DNA from 3 places in the Bariatricus sp. HCP28S3_A7 genome. Region 1 is predicted to be linked to each of the others. Evidence: predicted binding sites of a transcription regulator. Region 1 holds the regulator's gene; each other region holds the start of a gene.
What was found. The regulator Rex, encoded in region 1, represses fermentation and respiration genes when NADH is low (regulators of the CRP and FNR family bind a similar motif). The targets are predictions, from matches to a motif close to ATTGTTAANTANTTAACAAT.
Positions count from the first base shown of each region.

Region 1 (6,951 bases):
ATGATGAACTGGTCGGTGCATTCCTTGATATGGTCGAGAATCACAAAATGGTTGTCGAAAACTCAGGACTTCTTTCTGTGGCTGCTTTAAAACAGATGGATCTGACAGGCAAAAAGGTTGTTTGTATCTTAAGCGGCGGTAATATGGATGTCATTACCATGTCATCCATCGTACAGCATGGATTGATTCAGAGAGACCGTATTTTTTCTGTATCCGTACTTCTTCCGGATAAACCGGGTGAACTTGTGCGCGTCGCAAAGACAATTGCTGATGAACAGGGAAATGTAATTAAACTGGAGCATAATCAGTTTGTCAGCATTAATCGAAATGCTGCCGTTGAACTCAGAGTCACCATGGAAGCATTTGGAACGGAACACAAAAACAGAATTATTCAGGCATTGGAGCGAGAAGGATTCCGTCCTAAAACAATCAGTGCCAAACTCTATTAGATAAGGGATGAGAATCATGAAACAAGGCAGAATGCCGAAAGTCGGTGAGTGTTACAGACATTTTAAAGGGAATCGTTATCGCGTACTTGCAATTGCAAAGCATACAGAGCGTGCAGAAGAGCTTGTCGTTTATGAAGGACTTTACGGAGAACATCCGGTATTTGCACGACCTTTGGAAATGTTTCTGGAGCAGGTCGATAAGAGAAAATTCCCGGATGTAGATCAGGAATATCGGTTTGAACTGGAGGAAGAGACCGCAGTGGCGGATGAGGAGGAACAGAGTCTGATCATGCGATTTCTTGATCTGAGCAGCAACGAAGAAAAACTGCGGTTCCTTCAAAAATATAAAACAGAACTCACAGATGAATTCCTTTCCGCCGCTGCGCAGAGTATGGATTTTACAGAAAATGCACAGACGATGGAAATGCGATACCAGCAGTTGGTAAAATACATCAAGACATTGATGAAGTATGAAAAACGGATGTAGCAGAAAAAATAATCTAGCCTATTGACAATAAATGTATCGTTGTATACAATGATACAAAAATGAGCCAGGTATACTTGGGTCAGATTTTATATTGACCCCAACAAAAAATATAGTTTTCAGGAGCAGAATCATGGATAAATATTCACTGAGGGGACAGGTTTTTCAGGAGATCCGCGAGGACATTCTGAAAGGCAAATTTAAGGAAAATGAAGAATTACGAGAAGCAACACTGGGTAAGGAACTTGGAGTCAGCAGGACGCCGGTTCGGGAAGCACTCCGTCAGCTGGAGCTGGAGGGGCTGGTTCACATTATTCCGAACAAAGGGGCCTATGTGACGGGCATTACGGAGAAGGACGTGCATGATATCTATATGACGCGTTCCATGCTTGAAGGCCTATGTGCACGTTGGGCGGCTGAGCACATTTCAGAGGAGCAGATTCAGGAAATGGAAGAAGTCCTGCTTCTTACAGAATACCACTTGAATCGTGGAAATGCCGAACAGCTTGCAGAACTTGACGGAAAGTTTCATGAGGTTCTTTATGACGCAAGTCAGAGCCGGATACTCAGACATATTCTTTCTGATTTTCATAAATATGTTCAGGTGGCAAGAAAACGATCCGTGAAGAAAGAAGACAGGGCAAAAAAATCTCTGGAAGAACACCGGGAGATCCTGAATGCACTACGGACCGGAGATGCGGACCGTGCAGAAGAACTGGCACATATTCATATCCTGAATGTTATGGAGAATCTTCATATTGAGCAGGAATAACAGGCAAAAGAAAGGAAGAGTAAGCATGAGCAAGATTCAGATGACGACACCAATTGTTGAGATGGACGGAGATGAGATGACAAGGATCCTGTGGAAGATGATCAAGGAGCATCTTCTTCTTCCGTATATTGATTTGAAGACAGAATATTATGATCTGGGCCTGAAACACAGAGACGAGACAAACGATCAGGTTACTGTGGATTCTGCAATCGCAACGAAGAAATATAAGGTTGCAGTAAAATGTGCAACGATCACTCCGAACGCAGCCCGTGTGAAAGAGTATAATCTGAAAGAAATGTGGAAGAGCCCGAATGGAACCATTCGTGCGATCCTTGACGGTACTGTATTCCGTGCACCCATCGTTGTAAAAGGAATTGAACCTTGTGTAAAGAACTGGAAAAAGCCGATCACGATTGCAAGACACGCTTACGGGGATGTTTACAAAGGTTCTGAAATGAAGATCCCGGGTGCCGGAAAGGTAGAACTGGTTTATACCGCAGAGGACGGAACCGAGACGAGAGAGCTGGTTCATAATTTTACCGGATCCGGAATTGTTCAGGGCATGCATAATATTGATCAGTCAATCGAGAGTTTTGCAAGAAGCTGTTTTAACTATGCACTGGATACGAAACAGGATCTCTGGTTTGCAACGAAAGATACGATTTCCAAGAAATACGACCATACCTTTAAAGATATTTTTCAGGAGATTTTTGATGCAGATTACAAAGAGAAGTTTGAAGAAGCCGGAATCGAGTATTTCTATACGCTGATCGACGATGCCGTAGCACGTGTGATGAAGTCTGAAGGCGGTTATATCTGGGCATGTAAGAACTATGACGGTGATGTGATGAGTGACATGGTTTCTTCCGCATTCGGATCACTGGCCATGATGACTTCCGTGCTGGTATCTCCGGAAGGATACTATGAATATGAGGCAGCACACGGAACGGTACAGCGGCACTATTACAAGCACCTGAAAGGAGAAGAAACATCTACTAACTCCGTGGCAACGATCTTTGCATGGACGGGGGCACTCAGAAAACGTGGTGAGATGGATGGAAATCAGGAGCTGATGGATTTTGCCGATAAGCTGGAAAAGGCAACGATCGATACAATTGAAAGCGGAAATATGACTAAAGATCTTGCACTGATCACGACGCTTCCAAATCCGACTGTATTGAACAGCGAAGATTTTATCAAAGCGATCGCTGAGAGATTGTAAATAAAAACAGGAAAAACGCGCCGATAAGGCGCGTTTTTAACAGTTATTCAGCCAGCTCTTCCCATTTTTCATAGAGCTCTTCCAGCTCTTCTTCATTTGCAGCCTTTTCCTTTGCCAGTTCCTGACACCGGACGGAATTGGTATAGATTTCTTCCTGCATAAGAAGCGTATCGATCTCCTGGTTTCGTTCTTCCAGCCGGGTAATGCGTTCTTCCGTCTTTTTCAGTTCGTTCTGACGCTTCCGGATTCTTGCTTGTTCTTCTTTCTGTTCCTGCCAGCTCATTTTGGACTGGGACATTGAAGAAGTGCCTTCATTCGTAGATTGCTTGTCTGAAATATTGCCACCGGCGTATGCCGTCGTGAGTTCCTCTTTCTTTTCGAGATAGTAATCGTAGTTTCCAATATAATTTACAAAAGTATGGTTCACCAGGTCAAGAATACGCGTGGCTGTCTGGTTGATGAAATAACGGTCATGGGACACATAAAGTACGGTTCCGGTGTACTCATTCAATGCATTTTCCAAAATTTCTTTCGAAGCGATGTCCAGGTGGTTCGTAGGCTCGTCCAAAATCAGGAAGTTCGCCTCGGAGAGCATCAGCTTTGCAAGAGATACTCGTCCGCGTTCTCCGCCGCTCAAATCACCGATCATCTTAAATACATCATCGCCTGTGAATAAAAATGCAGCTAGAACATTCCGGATCTGTGTATTCGTAAGTGTCGGATAATCATCGGAGATCTCTTCAAAGATCGTTTTTTCCATGTGAAGTACGTGATGTTCCTGATCGTAGTAACCGATATGTACATTGGTTCCCAGTGTAAAGCTTCCCGAATCCGCCGCGATCACATTGTTCAAAATCTTAAGCAGTGTCGTTTTCCCTGTTCCGTTATCGCCTACGATGGCTACATGTTCACCTCGCTTAATCTCGAAGCTGACATCCTGAAAAAGGACCTGGGGAGCAAATGATTTTCCAAGGCCTTCAACGCGAAGCACGTCGTTCCCGCTCACACAGGAAGGCTCCAGGCTTAAATGAATATCGGTATTCAGCTCAACCGGTTTTTCAACAGGTGTGATTTTGTTTAACAGCTTTTCCCGGCTTTCCGCACGTCGGATTGATTTCTCGCGGTTGAAGGAACGAAGCTTTTCGATGACTGCCTCCTGATGCTTGATTTCCCGTTGCTGATTCAGATATTCTTTTAGCCTTGCGTCTCTGAGCTGCTGTTTCTTCTGGGCATAATCTGAATAATTTCCCATATATGTCATCAGTGTACCGTTTTCAATCTCCAGCACTTTCGTTACGACACGATTCAAAAAATAACGGTCGTGGGAGACGATGAGCACTGCACCGGAGTAATTCAGCAGGTAGTTCTCAAGCCATGCGATTGAATTCATATCCAAGTGATTGGTAGGCTCATCCAGCAGTAAAATATCCGGTTTCGTCAGCAGAAGTTTGCCGAGGGAAACACGTGTCTTCTGGCCGCCGGAAAGGGCGTCCACCGGTTTCTGAAATTCATCCTCAGTAAACCCAAGGCCTTTAAGAACACCGACCAGTTCGCTTTTATAAGAATAGCCGTCAGCACGTTCAAATGCAGCGGTAAGTCTATGATAAGTGTCAAGTTTCATCTGAAGTGCGTCACCGGTCAGCGTACTGATTTCCAGTTCCAGTGCACGAATCTGACGTTCCATTTCGATAATCTCAGATTTGGCGGTGCGGACTTCTTCGTAAATGGTATTCCCGCTCATCAGGTCCTGGTGCTGGGCAAGATAGCCCATTGTTTTTCCTTTGGTAAGAATTACATCACCGTCATCACTATTCAATTCACCGACGATCATTTTCAAAATTGTGGATTTCCCGGCGCCGTTCAGACCGACCAGCGCCGCTTTCTCACGGTCTTCTATATGAAAGGAGCCTTTATTCACAATAACCTGCTCCCCAAAGGATTTCGTTAAATTGTGGCATGCCAGTATCATTTTCAAACCTCCTTATACTGTAGAAATAGGTACTGTCTACCTCATTATATCGGAAATACAATAAAAAACAACTATTAAGTTTGACTTTTTTATGTCATTTTTATATAATGAAATTTAGAATAAGAATGGAAGGTGGATGTCAGGTGGAAGAAAGAGAAATATCTCAGGCAGTAATCAGAAGACTTCCGAGATACTATCGTTATCTTGGCGAATTGCTGGAACACGGTGTGGAACGAATATCCTCCAACGATTTGAGCAAGAGAATGAAAGTAACTGCATCCCAGATTCGTCAGGACCTTAATAATTTTGGTGGATTTGGACAACAGGGATACGGGTATAATGTAAAATACTTATATACGGAAATAGGGAAAATTCTGGGACTGGACAACCAACATAACATGGTCATTATCGGTGCCGGTAATCTTGGACAGGCACTGGCTAATTATGCAGCATTTGAAAAAAGAGGTTTTGTATTAAAAGGATTATTTGACGTGAATCCACGACTTGTGGGAATTACGATCCGCGGTGTGGAGATCCGGATGATGGATGAACTGAGTGATTTTATTCAGAAGAATGATATTGAAATCGGAGTACTTGCGATTCCGAAGACAAGAGCCATAGATGTTGCGAATGTTCTGGTTGATAATGGTGTGCGGGCGATCTGGAATTTTGCACATACAGATTTGAATCTTCCGGATAATATTATTGTTGAGAACGTGCATTTATCGGAGAGTCTGATGAGACTTTCATACAATATAACACGTTATAATATGGAACATACAGATAATTCATAATTCGACAGAATGTGTTACACACATTTTGCCTGAATCGGCGTAATGAGAGAAGAGTTCCGGCTGCGGGGCTCTTTATTGCGTATTGGAAGGTGAGAATATGAAATATATATTGACGGCTGAACAGATGAAAGCGGCGGACGGAAGAATGATCCATGAGATCGGGATTCCTTCGCTGGTACTGATGGAACGTGCGGCGCTTCAGTGTATGGCTGCAATGAAAGAAGAGCAGATTGATCTGTCCTATGCACTGGTGGTATGCGGCTCCGGCAACAACGGTGGAGACGGATTCGCGGTGGCAAGACTGCTTGCCGAAGAAGGAAAAAGGGTCGATGTGTGTTTTGCCGGAAAATTGGAATCCAGGAGTGAAGAAACGAAGCAGCAGATGCATATTCTGGAAAATCTGGGCGTGTCTGTAGGAAACACTTTACCGGAGAAGGAATATAGTGTTATTATAGATGCCGTATTTGGAATCGGGCTTTGCCGAAATATCGAAGGACATTACCAGAATGTGATTGAACAAATGAACCGGTATCAGGGATACAAAGTTGCGATTGATACTCCGTCCGGAATTTCCGCTGACACCGGGGAAGTACTGGGATGTGCGTTCCGGGCTGATTTGACAGTCACGTTTGCATACGCTAAGGCAGGTCAGGTTTTCTTTCCGGGTTCCGAGTATGCGGGGAAAGTACTGGTAAAGGATATCGGCATTACGGATCCGGGCTTTGAAAACCGGGACGATCTTTATTTTATGCTGGAAAAACAGGATGTGATTTCCAGGATGCCGGAGAGAAAGCCGGATTCCAATAAAGGAAGCTATGGAAGGGTTCTTCTTATTGCCGGAAGTAGGGGAATGTCGGGGGCAGCGTACTTAAGTGCCCATGCGGCGTACATGGTAGGCGCAGGCCTTGTACGGATATACACGGAAGAATCCAACAGACAGATTCTTCAGCAGCTTCTGCCGGAAGCTATTATCACGACTTATGATGAGATGGCCTTAGATTGTTTCCGGGAACTTCCAGATCTGCTTCAATGGGCAGATGTGGTCTGCATCGGATGCGGACTTGGAATTTCAGAGTATTCGCGGAGACTTTTTAAAATGACGCTGGAAATGAACCGGAAGCCGTGTGTGATTGATGCGGACGGTCTCAATCTTCTTGCGGAATTTACCGAAGAAGAGCGAAGAAAATGGGCGCGCCAGAAAGAACAGTATGTGCTGACACCTCATATGAAAGAAATGTCAAGATTGACAGGATATCCTGTT
Region 1 is NZ_JBQHSG010000003.1:46,776-53,726, forward strand. Features, by position in the region: gene ilvA (threonine ammonia-lyase) at 1-449, shown strand, start outside; gene ACTNA4_RS02755 (DUF1653 domain-containing protein) at 466-936, shown strand; gene ACTNA4_RS02760 (GntR family transcriptional regulator) at 1,067-1,705, shown strand; gene ACTNA4_RS02765 (NADP-dependent isocitrate dehydrogenase) at 1,731-2,927, shown strand; gene ACTNA4_RS02770 (ABC-F family ATP-binding cassette domain-containing protein) at 2,971-4,896, opposite strand; gene ACTNA4_RS02775 (redox-sensing transcriptional repressor Rex) at 5,040-5,690, shown strand; gene ACTNA4_RS02780 (NAD(P)H-hydrate dehydratase) at 5,788-6,951, shown strand, end outside.

Region 2 (6,951 bases), on a different contig from region 1:
GTCGATTATGTACTGTTGGATGAAAATGATCAGATCCTTGGAGACACATATGGCTATCGGGACGGTCGGACAACAGGAATGGATACGGAAGTATACAAGACCATTCCGGAGCCGGAATTATATCAGAAGACCGGAATCCAGAAACAGATCTTTAATACCGTTTACCAGCTTATGGCTGTGAAACAGAACACACCGGAACTTTTGGAAAAAGCAAAGACATTTTTGATGCTGCCGGATTATTTCCAGTTCTTATTGACCGGAAATAAATTGTCGGAGTATACGAACGGAACATCGACACAACTTGTGAATCCATTTTATAAACAATGGGATGAAGCTTTCATCCAAAGTCTTGGATATCCTTCTGAGATGTTCCTTCCATTGTCTATGCCGGGAAAGAAAAAAATCAATGTGCATGCATGCTATGCAATTTTTGAAAACGGTGAATTTGCAGACCGTGACAAACTGGAACCAAAGCATTTCCAGAAATGGGTTGATTTCGCAAAAGAGAGAGGAATGGGATTAGACTTTAACCCGACGTTTTTCTCACATGATAAGGTGAAAGACGGCCTGACGTTGTCCAGCCCGGATGAAGAGACAAGAAGATTCTGGATCGAGCATGGAAAAGCATGCGTACGTATTTCCTCATATTTTGCAGAACAGACAGGCCTTCCATGTGTTATGAATATCTGGACAGGTGACGGCTATAAGGATATCCCAGCGGACCGTATGGGACCGAGAGTGCGCTATAAAGAATCAATTGATGAGATCCTTTCTGAACCATACGATCCAAAGATGTTAAAACCATGTGTAGAGTCTAAGGTGTTTGGTATCGGAGTCGAGGCTTATACGGTGGGATCCGCAGAATATGCACTCAGCTATGCAGCGGCAAATATTGATAAATGCCTGCCGCTTATGGATAACGGACATTATCATCCGACAGAAGTTGTCTCAGATAAAATTCCGGCATTACTTACATTTTTCCCGGAGATTGCTTTGCATGTGACACGGCCGATTCGCTGGGATTCCGACCATGTGGTTCTGTTTGATGATGAGACAAAAGAAATCGCAAAAGAAATTGTCCGCTGTGAAAGAGGTATGGAACGGACTTATATCGCACTGGATTACTTTGATGCCTCTATTAACCGTATTTCTGCATGGGTAACCGGATTCAGAAGTTTCCAGAAAGCACTCTTAAATGCCCTTTGCACACCAAACGAGATGCTTAAAGAACTTCAGGATACGAATCAGATGTCTAAGAAAATGGTGCTCCAGGAAGAAATCAAGACACTTCCGCTGGGAGATGTCTGGGAAGAATACTGCAGAAGATGTGGTGTGGCATCTGAAGGCTGGTTTGAAGAAGTAGAAAAATACGAAGCAGAAGTACTCAGCAAGAGAAACTAAATTTGGAAGGAGAAAAGATTAGGAGTATTATGGATGTAAAATTTGTACAGGGATTTATTCGTATGTGTAATGACGGATGGGAGCAGGGATGGCATGAGAGAAATGGCGGAAACCTGTCTTACCGCATGAAAGAGGAAGAGGTTGAAGAAGTAAAAGAATATCTCAGTCTTGACGGAGAATGGAAAGAAATCGGAACTTCTGTGCCTGAATTGGCAGGAGAATTCTTCATGGTAACAGGAAGCGGAAAATATTTCCGCAACGTCATCCTGGATCCGGAAGACAGCATCTGTATCATAGAATTGGATGAAAAAGGTGAAAATTACAGAATCTGCTGGGGCCTGGTAAACGGAGGAAGACCGACCAGTGAACTGCCTAGCTATCTTATGAATCATGAAGTGAAAAAGTTGGCAACCAATGGTGCGCACAGAGTCATTTACCATGCACATACAACGAACGTCATTGCACTTACCCTAAAGATAAAAAAGCTTTCCGGCAATTCAGTTCAAAATAACTTTCTCGCCGGTTGTTCCAAAATAACAGCATCCCTGATAGAGGTCATTTTCATATAATCTGACAAGAATCGTCCGCATCCGCAAATCGAGCCGGTGGTAGACGACGGAGCTTACCCAGGGAAGACCGAGGATATACTCTCTTTGATTTTCCTCCAGAACCTTGAGAGAGTCTGAGAATCCTGCAGGATCTTTCAAAAGCCGCAGACCGAAATCGCAGGATGCATAGGCATCTTCAGAATTTGCAGCATATTTTGCGGAAAGTAAGTCGGAAAGTGGACCATGTGTATCGGGATCATAAGTATAGGTAGTCCAATGAATCTCCGGCAGCGTAGTTTCACTGACAATAACCTGACGGAAGCTGGTTCTTCCGTAGCTGTCCCTATCCTGAATGTAGGAGATTTTTTTGTGAATGCCTGCATTTCCGGGCTCTTCCAGAAGAAGTATGCGGTTGTCCAGCATCGATTCCCATACGATTCGCTGAATCCGTTCATAAGGTGTGGGAAAATTAAGCTTTTTGGATATCTGGGGGACGGTATATCCGTGCCCGGCCAGATGGCGGATGGCACCGTCGCTTGCTACTTCAAATGTGAAATTGGATAGTGCTTTTTGAAAATAATTTTCTTTGGACATAGACAGCCCCCTGATTCTTAAATAGACTGTATGATGAATTCATTTCAGTGGTGCTTTGTATTATGATACAGTATAACATTTGCGGGAGGTACAGTCAATGTTCCCGCGGGTGGAATCCATAAGAATCAGGGGATACGACTGTATAGAAATTGGCGTTGTACGAGTGAAAAAAAGGTGATAAAATAACGGATAATATGAACCGTTATATGACGGGATACCGAGGAAGTATGAAAGGAGACTTGGCGTGTGAAGAATAGGAAATATAAATCATGGAAGCAGAGGGTGACGGCGTTTGTATTGGGATTTCTGGTATTGCCGGCAGTACTGATGCTTCAGTCGCTGATGAATATCATGTCATATCAGATTCTGGGAACAGCTCCGACACTTGCAGTTAATGCAGTGCCGATCACATTGATCTTGATCATGCTGATCGGAATCTGGTATCGGTTCGAGACAGGATACCGGTTTTCCCCGGTGCAGGATGTAGGGAAAGTTCGAAGAGCACCGCTTTACCTGGCGGCAGTCGGAATCGGGGTCCAGGGAATCAGCAGCCTTATGATGATTGCCATACAAATTCTCCTTCCAAAGGCGTTGGAAGATTATGAACAATTGCTCGGAAATTCGGGAATGGGAACGATGTCTCTTGCGATTATATTTTATACAGTTCTTCTGGCTCCGATTGTGGAGGAACTGATTTTCCGCGGACTGATCCACCATTATTTTGAAAAAGCAGGACTGGCGTTCTGGATTGCGAATCTTCTGCAGGCGGTACTGTTTGGTATTTATCATCTGAATCTGGCGCAGGGAATCTGTGCCGGAGTAATCGGATTATTGATCGGTTATGTGGTAAGAAAATATGATACATTAGCGGCAGGTATCGCACTTCATATCGTTTTTAATATGTGGGGATATGCACTGATGCTCTTTTCTGTCCCGGACAGGCTGAGCGGAATCCTTCTTATTCTGGAGCTGATGCTTGCAGGATATGGACTGGGGGGAATAATCCAGATGCAAAAAAAATGGTAAATGTGCTGTAGGTTTTATGCGATTTCGACATTTGCTTATGCATAATGTCGAAATCGTTATTTATTTAACAATGTGTATTGACAAAAGAAGCGGAATCCAATATAATAGCATCATAAGGATTGTTAATTAATTAACAATAAGCGAACTACTATGATTCCATTATTTCATTACAGGAGGATTCAAAATGGCAAATCAGGAAACCAACATCCCAACCATAATCGACAACCCGGAAGCGCTGGAAGCGAAAATGAAAGCGATGAAGGAAGCACAGAAAGTCTTTGCTACTTATACACAGGAGCAGGTAGACAAGATTTTCAAGGCTGCGGCTACAGCAGCAGATAAGGCCCGTATCCCACTTGCAAAAATGGCAGTTGCAGAGACCGGAATGGGTATCGTAGAAGACAAAGTAATCAAGAATCATTATGCATCAGAGTATATTTACAACGCTTATAAAAATACAAAGACCTGCGGTGTGATCGAAGAAGATCCGATATACGGAATTAAAAAAATTGCAGAACCGATCGGCCTTGTAGCCGCAGTTATTCCGACCACAAACCCGACTTCAACAGCAATCTTTAAGACATTGATCGCATTGAAGACAAGAAATGCAATCATTATCAGCCCGCATCCGCGTGCAAAAGCATCTACGATTGCTGCTGCAAAGCTTGTTCTGGAAGCGGCAGTAAAAGCAGGTGCACCGGAAGGAATCATCGGCTGGATCGACGTTCCGAGTCTGGAACTTACCAATATGGTTATGCGGGATGCTGATATCATTCTTGCTACAGGTGGTCCGGGAATGGTTAAGGCTGCTTACTCTTCAGGAAAACCGGCACTTGGTGTCGGAGCAGGAAATACTCCGGTTATTATTGATGAGACAGCAGATATCCGTCTGGCAGTGAACTCCATCATCCATTCCAAAACATTTGACAATGGTATGATCTGTGCTTCTGAGCAGTCAGTGACGGTACTGGAGAGCATTTACAAACAGGTCAGAGATGAGTTTGAATACAGAGGATGCTACTTCCTGAAAGGCGACGAGATCGAGAAGGTTAGAAAAACGATCATCATCAACGGCGCACTGAATGCGAAAATCGTTGGTCAGAAGGCTGCCAAGATTGCAGAGATGGCCGGCGTGACTGTTCCGGCAGAGACGAAGATCCTGATCGGTGAAGTGGAATCTGTAGATATCAGTGAAGAATTTGCACATGAAAAACTGTCTCCGGTACTTGCAATGTACAAGGCAAAAACATTTGACGAAGCACTTGCCAAGGCAGAACAGCTTGTTGCAGACGGCGGATATGGACATACATCTTCTCTGTACATTAATACGAACGAAAAAGAAAAAATGGCAAAACATGCTGCAGCAATGAAGACATGCCGTATTCTTGTGAATACTCCTTCTTCTCATGGCGGTATCGGAGACCTTTACAACTTCAAGCTGGCTCCATCTCTGACACTTGGATGTGGTTCATGGGGAGGAAACTCTGTTTCTGAAAACGTTGGAGTAAAACACTTAATCAATGTCAAGACCGTTGCTGAAAGGAGAGAAAACATGCTCTGGATGAGAACACCTGAAAAAGTTTACTTCAAGAAAGGATGTATGCCGGTTGCCCTGGATGAACTCGGAACCGTTATGGGCAAGAAACGCTGCTTCATCGTAACAGACTCTTTCCTTTACAAAAACGGATATACAAAACAGATTGAAGATAAATTAGACCAGATGGGAATTGTTCATACATGCTTCTCTGATGTAGAACCGGATCCGTCCCTTGCATCCGCTAAAGCCGGTGCAGCAGCAATGCGTGCATTTGAGCCGGACTGCATTATTGCACTTGGTGGTGGTTCCGCTATGGATGCCGGAAAAGTTATGTGGGTTCTTTATGAAAATCCGGATGCAGACTTCGACGATATGGCAATGGACTTCATGGACATCCGCAAGAGAATCTACACCTTCCCGAAGATGGGTAAAAAAGCATATTTCGTTGCGATCCCGACTTCTTCAGGTACCGGTTCAGAAGTAACACCATTTGCAATCATCACAGATAAAGAGACCGGAATCAAATGGCCGCTTGCTGACTACGAACTGATGCCGAACATGGCAATCGTTGACACAGACAATATGATGAGTGCTCCGAAAGGACTTACCTGTGCGTCCGGTATCGACGTAATGACACATGCAATCGAAGCTTATGTTTCTATTATGGCTTCCGATTATACAGACAGCCTTGCACTGAAGGCAATCAAGCTCGTGTTTGATTACCTGCCGCGCGCATACAAAGACGGAAATGATGTGGAAGCAAGAGATCATATGGCAAATGCATCCTGCATGGCCGGTATGGCATTTGCAAATGCATTCCTTGGTGTAAACCACTCACTTGCTCACAAATTAGGTGCATTCCATCACCTGCCGCATGGTATTGCAAATGCGCTGGTACTTACAGAAGTAATGCGTTATAATAGTGCTGAGGTACCGACAAAGATGGGTACATTCTCTCAGTATCAGTATCCGCACACACTGGCGCGTTATGCTGAAATCGGACGTTTTGTAGGTCTGACCGGAAAGAACGATCAGGAAGTATTTGAAAAACTTCTTGCTAAACTGGAAGACCTGATGAGAACGATCGAGATCAAACCGACGATCAAGGATTACGGTGTAGATGAGAAATATTTCCTGGATACTCTGGATGACATGGTAGAGCAGGCATTTAACGACCAGTGTACAGGTGCGAACCCGAGATACCCGCTGATGTCAGAGCTGAAAGAAATCTATCTGAAAGCTTACTATGGTACAGAAAACAAATAGGTAAATGCAGATATTTTTAGACGTATAAATCAGTTTAAAAGAAAGGATGTCTACCATGAATGTAATGAATAAAGATGTAGTTGTAACCCGTCCGTATAAGGTTGTTTATAGAGAAGGGGATCAGATCATAAAAGTGTTCACACCGGAACACGGAAAAGCAAATGTATTTAACGAAGCTCTGTGCCAGGCACGTGTGGAAGAAAGCGGACTGAACATTCCAAAGGTTCTGGAAGTAACCCAGATTGACGGAGAGTGGGCTCTTAAGATTGAATATGTAGAAGGAAAGACCATGGAAGAGATCATGGAAAATGATCCGGTCAATATGGAAAAATACATGGAGCAGTTTGTGGATCTTCAGCTTACCATGCATGCAAAAAAAGCTCCGCGTCTGACGCTTCAGAAGGATAAATTCGCACGTAAGATTGAAACTCTGAAAGAAACTGTTGATGCTACAACACGTTATGAGCTTCAGACCAGACTGGATTCTATGCCGAAGCATACCAAGCTCTGCCACGGCGATTTTAACCCGAGCAACGTAATTGTAGCAGAAGACGGAACCATGACCATCGTAGACTGGTC
Region 2 is NZ_JBQHSG010000004.1:36,567-43,517, reverse strand. Features, by position in the region: gene ACTNA4_RS03880 (L-rhamnose isomerase) at 1-1,401, shown strand, start outside; gene ACTNA4_RS03875 (class II aldolase/adducin family protein) at 1,431-1,970, shown strand; gene ACTNA4_RS03870 (hypothetical protein) at 1,899-2,543, opposite strand; gene ACTNA4_RS03865 (lysostaphin resistance A-like protein) at 2,790-3,569, shown strand; gene adhE (bifunctional acetaldehyde-CoA/alcohol dehydrogenase) at 3,754-6,372, shown strand; gene ACTNA4_RS03855 (phosphotransferase) at 6,428-6,951, shown strand, end outside.
Region 2: the regulator Rex is predicted to act here: its motif matches at 3,688-3,707, upstream of adhE (bifunctional acetaldehyde-CoA/alcohol dehydrogenase).

Region 3 (6,951 bases), on a different contig from region 1:
GAACCAATCGCAATAATAAGTAATTCTTTCATCTCGTATTCCTCCTATTCTTTTTCCTGGCCTGTCGGGAAAACTTTTCCTTCACAGCCGCCGCATGACGCACATCCGCCTTCTGCACATCTCTGTGCTTTCGGAACTTCTTTGCCTTTTGCTGCCATCTTCTTCATGATCTTGCTGCGTGCTGCAACAAGGAACGCAAGTACCAGGAATGCACCAGGTGCAAGAATAAAGATGGTGACCGGCTCATAGAAACTCGGCATGATCTGGATTCCGAAGATTTTTCCGGATCCGATCAGTTCACGCACGATTGCGATACAGGTAAGACCAAATGTAAATCCAAGTCCCATTCCGATACCGTCAAAGATAGACGGAAGTACCGGATTCTTGGAAGCATAACTTTCTGCACGTCCCAGAATGATACAGTTTACTACGATCAGCGGGATATAGATTCCAAGCGAATCATACAGTGAAGGAACAAAGCCCTGCAGAAGGAACTGCACCATTGTTACAAATGATGCCACAATTACGATAAATGCAGGCATTCTGACTGAATCCGGAATTACTTTTCGGAGCATGGAAATCAGCATGTTCGAGAGTACCAGTACAACCGTAGTGGAAAGTCCCATTCCGATACCGTTGATCGCAGAAGTCGTTACCGCAAGTGTCGGACACATACCAAGCATCATGACGAAGGTCGGATTTTCTTTAATTAAACCATTATATAATCTTTCGGTACAACTATTCATTTCCACTACCTCCTAACGCATTCTGAAAATAACCAAGTGCTGTGTTGACTGCTCCGGTCACGGCACGGCTGGTGATCGTTGCACCACTGAGTGCATCAATCGGCTCATTCTCTCCGCCATCCTTGGCAACATAGAACTTGTCTGTCTTCTTCTCTGCATACTGATTATAGAATTCCGGCTCTGTCGCACGCATACCGAGACCTGCCGTCTCACCGATCGACAGAATGGAGATACCGTTCACGGTTCCGTCATTCATGATTCCAACAGAAATCTGAATATTTCCACCGTATCCGTCTTTATCTGTTGTAGTGATCACATATCCTGCTTCATCACCGCCCATTTTTGCCACATACACTTCATCGACCGTTGCATTGGTTCCCATGCTTTCTACCGCCTTCGCCGCCGCATCCGAATCAACTTCCACTTCTTCAAATGTATCTGCTTCCGGGAAAACCGTCTGGCAGGCTTCCTGCTTTGCATCAGCTTCTGCCTTTGCAATCGGATCTTTTGTTATTTCATATACCAGTCCGAGAGCCGTACCGGCAATCACGGTAATCGCGGTAAGGATCAATGTATTTTTTAATATTTTATTCATTATTTTTCTCCTCCTTTACCGAATGGTTTTGGAAGAGTAACTCTTTCAATCAGCGGAACCAAAAGGTTACTGAAGATGATCGCGTAGGATACGCCCTCTGCGGACCCTCCGAACAAACGGAAGATTCCGGTCAGAACACCAAGAATGATTCCATATACGATCTGTCCCTTCTTCGTAATCGGCGATGTCACGTAATCGGTTGCCATGAACCACGCTCCAAGCATCAGACCGCCGCCGCAGAGCTGTGCTGTCATGTAAGGAATGTTGAAAAATCCGATTCCATCAACAAATCCGCCGAAAATTCCAATGAATAATGCAAATGTCACGATATAAGTTCCCGGAATACGAAGATCGATAATTCCCATAAGAATCAGAATAATCGCGCCAATCATAATTGCGATCACAGAAGTCTCACCGATCGTTCCTCCGATCTTTCCAAGGAGCATATCCATGCTGTTCACTCCTGCCAGTGCACTGTTGCCTGCTTCCACATTTGCGCGGATAGCCGCAAGCGGTGTGGCACCTGAAATCCCGTCATATGTAAAGGATGTCATTCTGCCGGTAAAAGAAATCAGCAGGAAACATCTTGCAGCAAGTGCCGGGTTCATAAAGTTCTGTCCCAGTCCTCCAAACAGCTGCTTTACGACCAGGATTGCAAATACGCTTCCGAGAACTCCCATCCAAAGTGGTGCTGTCGGCGGAAGGTTCAGTGCAAGCAGAAGTCCTGTGACAACTGCACTGAAATCTTTGATCGTGATCGGTTTGTGCATTAGTTTCTCATAAATATATTCCGTAAGTACTGCTGCTGCTGTCGTCACGATCACAACAAGCCATTCATGTGTGTCACGGAAATTATAAATTCCAAAGGCGGTCGCCGGCAGAAGTGCGATTGCAACCCACATCATAATATTACTGGTCGTCGCTTTGGAACGAATATGTGGTGAAGATGAAATTTTCAATTGTTCACTCACTTTTGTTCACCTCTTCCTCTCTGTACTGTTCTATTTTTTCTTTTTATTTGCAAGTGCAGTCTTTCTCATGGAGCCGATTGCCTGCTTCAGATGGCGCTTTGCCGGACAGACATAACTGCATGAACCACATTCCACACATTCCAGTCCGTTCATCTTGACAAATCCTGCTTCATCATGACGTTCTGCAAGATCCGCAAGTCTGGACGGTATGATTCGGCTTGGGCAGGCCTCCACACATCTTCCACAGTTGATACATGCGGTCGCCGTACTTGCAGATACTTCGTCTTTGGAAAGACAGAGAATAGAAGACGATGTTTTCGTAATCGGTGTGTCAAGCGTATACATGGCAAATCCCATCATCGGTCCGCCGGAAATCACCTTTTCGCATCCTTCCTTCAATCCGCCTGCTGCTTCTACCAATTCTCTCTGATTGGTACCAAAAAGGACTTTATAATTACCCGGATTTGCAACGCCGTCACCACTCACGGTCACAACACGCTCCATAGACGGGATTCCCTTCACAACCGCGTTGTAAATACTGATGACAGTTTCTACATTGTCCACCACACATCCTGCGTCGGCCGGGAGCATCGTAGAGTTGATGGCGCGTCCAGTGGTTGCATAGATCAGCTGACGCTCTGCACCCTGCGGATATTTTGTCATCAATGTCTTTACTTCCATACGCGGTTCGTCTTTAACCAGTTCTTTGAGTTTTGCGATACAATCCGGTTTGTTATCTTCCACACCAAAAATACCTTTTGCATTGTCAAACAACTTGAGAATAACTTTCATGCCTTCTACCAGAAGTTCCGGAGTCTCCATCATCCTTCTGTAGTCTGCCGTGATATACGGTTCACATTCTGCACAGTTCGCTATGATGTAATCGATCTTGTCCGGTTCTTTCGGTGAGAGCTTCACACGGGTCGGGAATCCGGCCCCACCCATACCTACAATACCGGCATTCGCAATCATATTCAGAATCTCTTCTTTTGTCAGTTCTGAAAGTGGTTTTACCGGAGGATATTCCACCTCTTCATACTGACCATCATTTTCAATTACAATGCAATTCACTTTTGCACCGGTCGGGTTCACATGCGGCTCAATTGCTTTTACAGTTCCCGACACGGACGCATAAATCGGCGCAGATACAAATCCACCCGCTTCGGCAATCATCTGCCCTTTCAGGACATGATCGCCTTTTTTGACAATCGGGCTTGCCGGCGCCCCGATGTGCTGGGAAAGCGGATACACAAGATCGCCTTTCGGCAACAGTTCTACAATTTCCTTGTCCTTTGCAAGGCTTTTGCCGTCATTCGGATGAACTCCGCCTTTAAATGTCAAAAGTCCCATAATCAATTTCCTTCTTTCCTTATTTCTCCTTGTTGACTTGCTCTAACTATACCGAAAACTCAAGAACAATTCCAGTAAAATGCACAAATTTATTGTACATTTTGAGAAACATCTTGATGTTTTTTTAACATTTTATAGACGCAAAAAGAGACTGTTTCCAGTCTCTTTTTGTATAAAAATCCCATCATATTCACTTGAATTTTCTAAAATTCTATTCTTCAACCGGTGCTTCCGCTGCCTGCACTTCTGCATTCTCCAGTGCTTTCATGCTAAGGCTGATCTTCTTCTCAGCTTCATTCAAATCTACAACCTTAGCTGTAATCTCCTGACCAACAGAAAGAACATCAGACGGCTTCTCAACATGTGCTCTGGAAATCTGAGATACGTGAAGTAATGCATCTACACCAGGTGCCAGCTCTACAAATGCACCGAAATCAGTCATTCTTGCCACTTTTCCTGTCACTTCTTTGCCTACAGCATAATCTTCTGCTGCGTTTGCCCACGGATTGGTCTCCGGGAACTTCAGGCTGAGTGCGATCTTTGTATCGCGAATATCTTTCACAAGTACTTTCAGAGTCTCACCTACTGTAAATACTTTCTTCGGATTCTCAACTCTTCCCCATGACATTTCAGAAATATGAAGCAGTCCGTCCACTCCGCCGAGATCGATAAATGCGCCGAAGTCTGTCACGTTTTTAACAGTACCCTCAACCGTATCGCCAACTTTCAGCTTTGCAAAGAGCTCTTTCTGCTTCTCAGCCTTCTCTGCTACGAGCAATTGTCTTCTATCACCGATGATACGATTTCTTCTCGGATTGAACTCGCTGATCACAAACTCAATCTCCTGATCCTGATACTTTGATAAATCTTTCTCATAAGTATCTGACACAAGACTTGCAGGAATAAATACTCTTGCTTCATCTACAACAACACTTAATCCGCCGCCAAGGATCTGTGTAACGGTTGCTTTCAGAACTTCTTTGTTCTCGAATGCTTCTTTTAATCTTTCATTGCCCTTCTCAGCTGCAAGTCTCTTGTATGTAAGAAGAACCTGTCCTTCTCCATCATTTACTTTCAGCACTTTTACAGTCATTGTGTCTCCAACAGATACAACTGTTGTAAGGTCTAATCCTGACTCATTCGTGTATTCACTTCTGGTGATGATACCGTCGGCCTTGTATCCGATATTCAGAATAATCTCGTCCGGTTTCACATCGATTACAGTGCCATCTACAACCTCTCCATTATGAATTGTTTTAAATGATTCTTCTAACATTTGTTCAAAAGTTAATTCTGACATTATTTTGAACCTCCTCAATTATATTGTTGGGCGTGGATGCCCCTGCTGTAATACCTACTGTTTCCACGGACCTTAATTGATTCGTATCCAAATCGCCAAGTGTCTGTATATAGTACGTATTGTTACATGCTTTTTTGCATATTTCAAATAGCTTTTGGGTATTGGAACTATGCTTGTCACCAATTACAATCATAGCATCCACCTCTTCCGCAATGCTCCTGGCTTCTGTCTGACGCTCCTTCGTAGCATTGCAAATCGTATTTAAAACACTTATATCATAACCCTTTTCTGAAATAATTTCAACTAAATCTTTGAATTTATTGTAATTAAATGTCGTTTGTGCCACTACACAGACTTTCTGTCTACATGGTATCGCATTCCCACAAGAATTCAGCGAAAATTTTTGTGCTTCCTCCGCATTCTGAATCACGCTTACATTATCCTTAGCCCATCCGCGGATTCCCTGCACTTCCGGATGCTCTGGATCTCCGACAATCACAATATAGCTTCCTCTTTCACTTTCTTCTGATACAATTTTATGAATCCTTTTGACAAACGGACAGGTGGCATCCACATATGAAACTCCCCTCTTCTCCAGCATGTCACAAATTCTTTTGGGAACACCATGTGATCGTATGATTACAAGACCCTCTGTCAGTTTTTCCAGTTCTTCCTCACTTCGTATTACTTTTACCCCGCGTTCTTCCAAATCCTTCACAACTTCTTCATTATGGATAATCGGACCATATGTATATATCTGCTTTTCTGTTTCCAGTTCAAGCTGTTTATATACTGTTTCCACTGCCCGCTTTACCCCAAAACAGAAGCCGGCACTCTTCGCTGTTATTACTCTCATCTGACGATTTTCCTTTCTACATGAATTATTACAACTGCTTTTTCTCATATGCATGGTAACTAAAAATCCTGACAGATAGTTCTGCCAGGATTCCGACTCTTTTTTCTCAATGTTTTTTTACCAGTATCTTCTGTACCATGGATTTCCGTATACACTCTGGATTTTTACTACGTCTCCCGGTTCCGGTGCATGAATCATCTGACCGTTACCGATGTAGATTCCAACATGTCCGGAATAACATACAATATCACCCGGCAGCGGGCTGGAAACCGCTTTGCCGCCTGCCCCCTGATCACCTGATACTCTTGGAATCGAGATTCCAGCTACTCTGTGGCAATACTGGGTAAGTCCGGAACAGTCAAGGCCGACACCCGGGCTTGTCCCGCCCCACACATACGGCGTTCCAAGCTGGCTGTATGCCGCGTTCACGATTACCTGTGCCACACTGGTATCGCCCGTTCCGCCTCCGCTTGTACTGCTGCTTCCGCCATTGTTCGACGGGGTACTCGGCTTCGAAGTATTATTGTTACTATTATTGTTACTATTATTGTTACTATTATTATTGTTCGTATTATTATTACTGTTATTCTTGTTGCTGTTATTCTTCTCAGCAGCAGCTGCTGCTTCCGCCGCCTCACGTTCTTTGCGTGCCTTTTCTTCTGCTTCCTTAGCCGCAGCTTCTACTGCCGCCTGGAATTGCGCATCGAGATCTGCAACCTCTTCTTTCTTCTCTTCCAGAGTCGCATTCAAGGATTCCTTCTTAGCCGTAAATTCTTCCTGTGTCGCCTCGAGCTCCTTCTGCTCTTCTTCAAGCTGTTCCTTCAAATCAGCAATCTTTTCTTTTGTCTCAACATATTCATTGAGCTGATCTCTGTCATATTTATGTACATTCTGAATATACTCAGCCTGACTCAGCATCTCACCGATGCTTCCGGAAGTAAATATCTTCTCCAGCACTGTATTATTGCCTTCTTCGTACATATACTTGATACGAAGCTTCATGGCCTCATACTGTTCTTTCTCTTTTTCCTCAGCTTCCGCCAGATCTTCGGTCGCCTGTGTGATCTGTTCTCCGGTTGCAATCAGCTGGCGTTCCAGATCATTAATCTCTGTAAGCACTTCAGTCAACTGGC
Region 3 is NZ_JBQHSG010000001.1:189,111-196,061, reverse strand. Features, by position in the region: gene rsxA (electron transport complex subunit RsxA) at 1-32, opposite strand, end outside; gene rsxE (electron transport complex subunit RsxE) at 45-746, opposite strand; gene ACTNA4_RS00945 (RnfABCDGE type electron transport complex subunit G) at 739-1,341, opposite strand; gene ACTNA4_RS00940 (RnfABCDGE type electron transport complex subunit D) at 1,341-2,312, opposite strand; gene rsxC (electron transport complex subunit RsxC) at 2,343-3,662, opposite strand; gene rpsA (30S ribosomal protein S1) at 3,874-4,962, opposite strand; gene ispH (4-hydroxy-3-methylbut-2-enyl diphosphate reductase) at 4,943-5,818, opposite strand; gene ACTNA4_RS00920 (NlpC/P60 family protein) at 5,936-6,951, opposite strand, start outside.
Region 3: the regulator Rex is predicted to act here: its motif matches at 3,775-3,794, upstream of rsxC (electron transport complex subunit RsxC).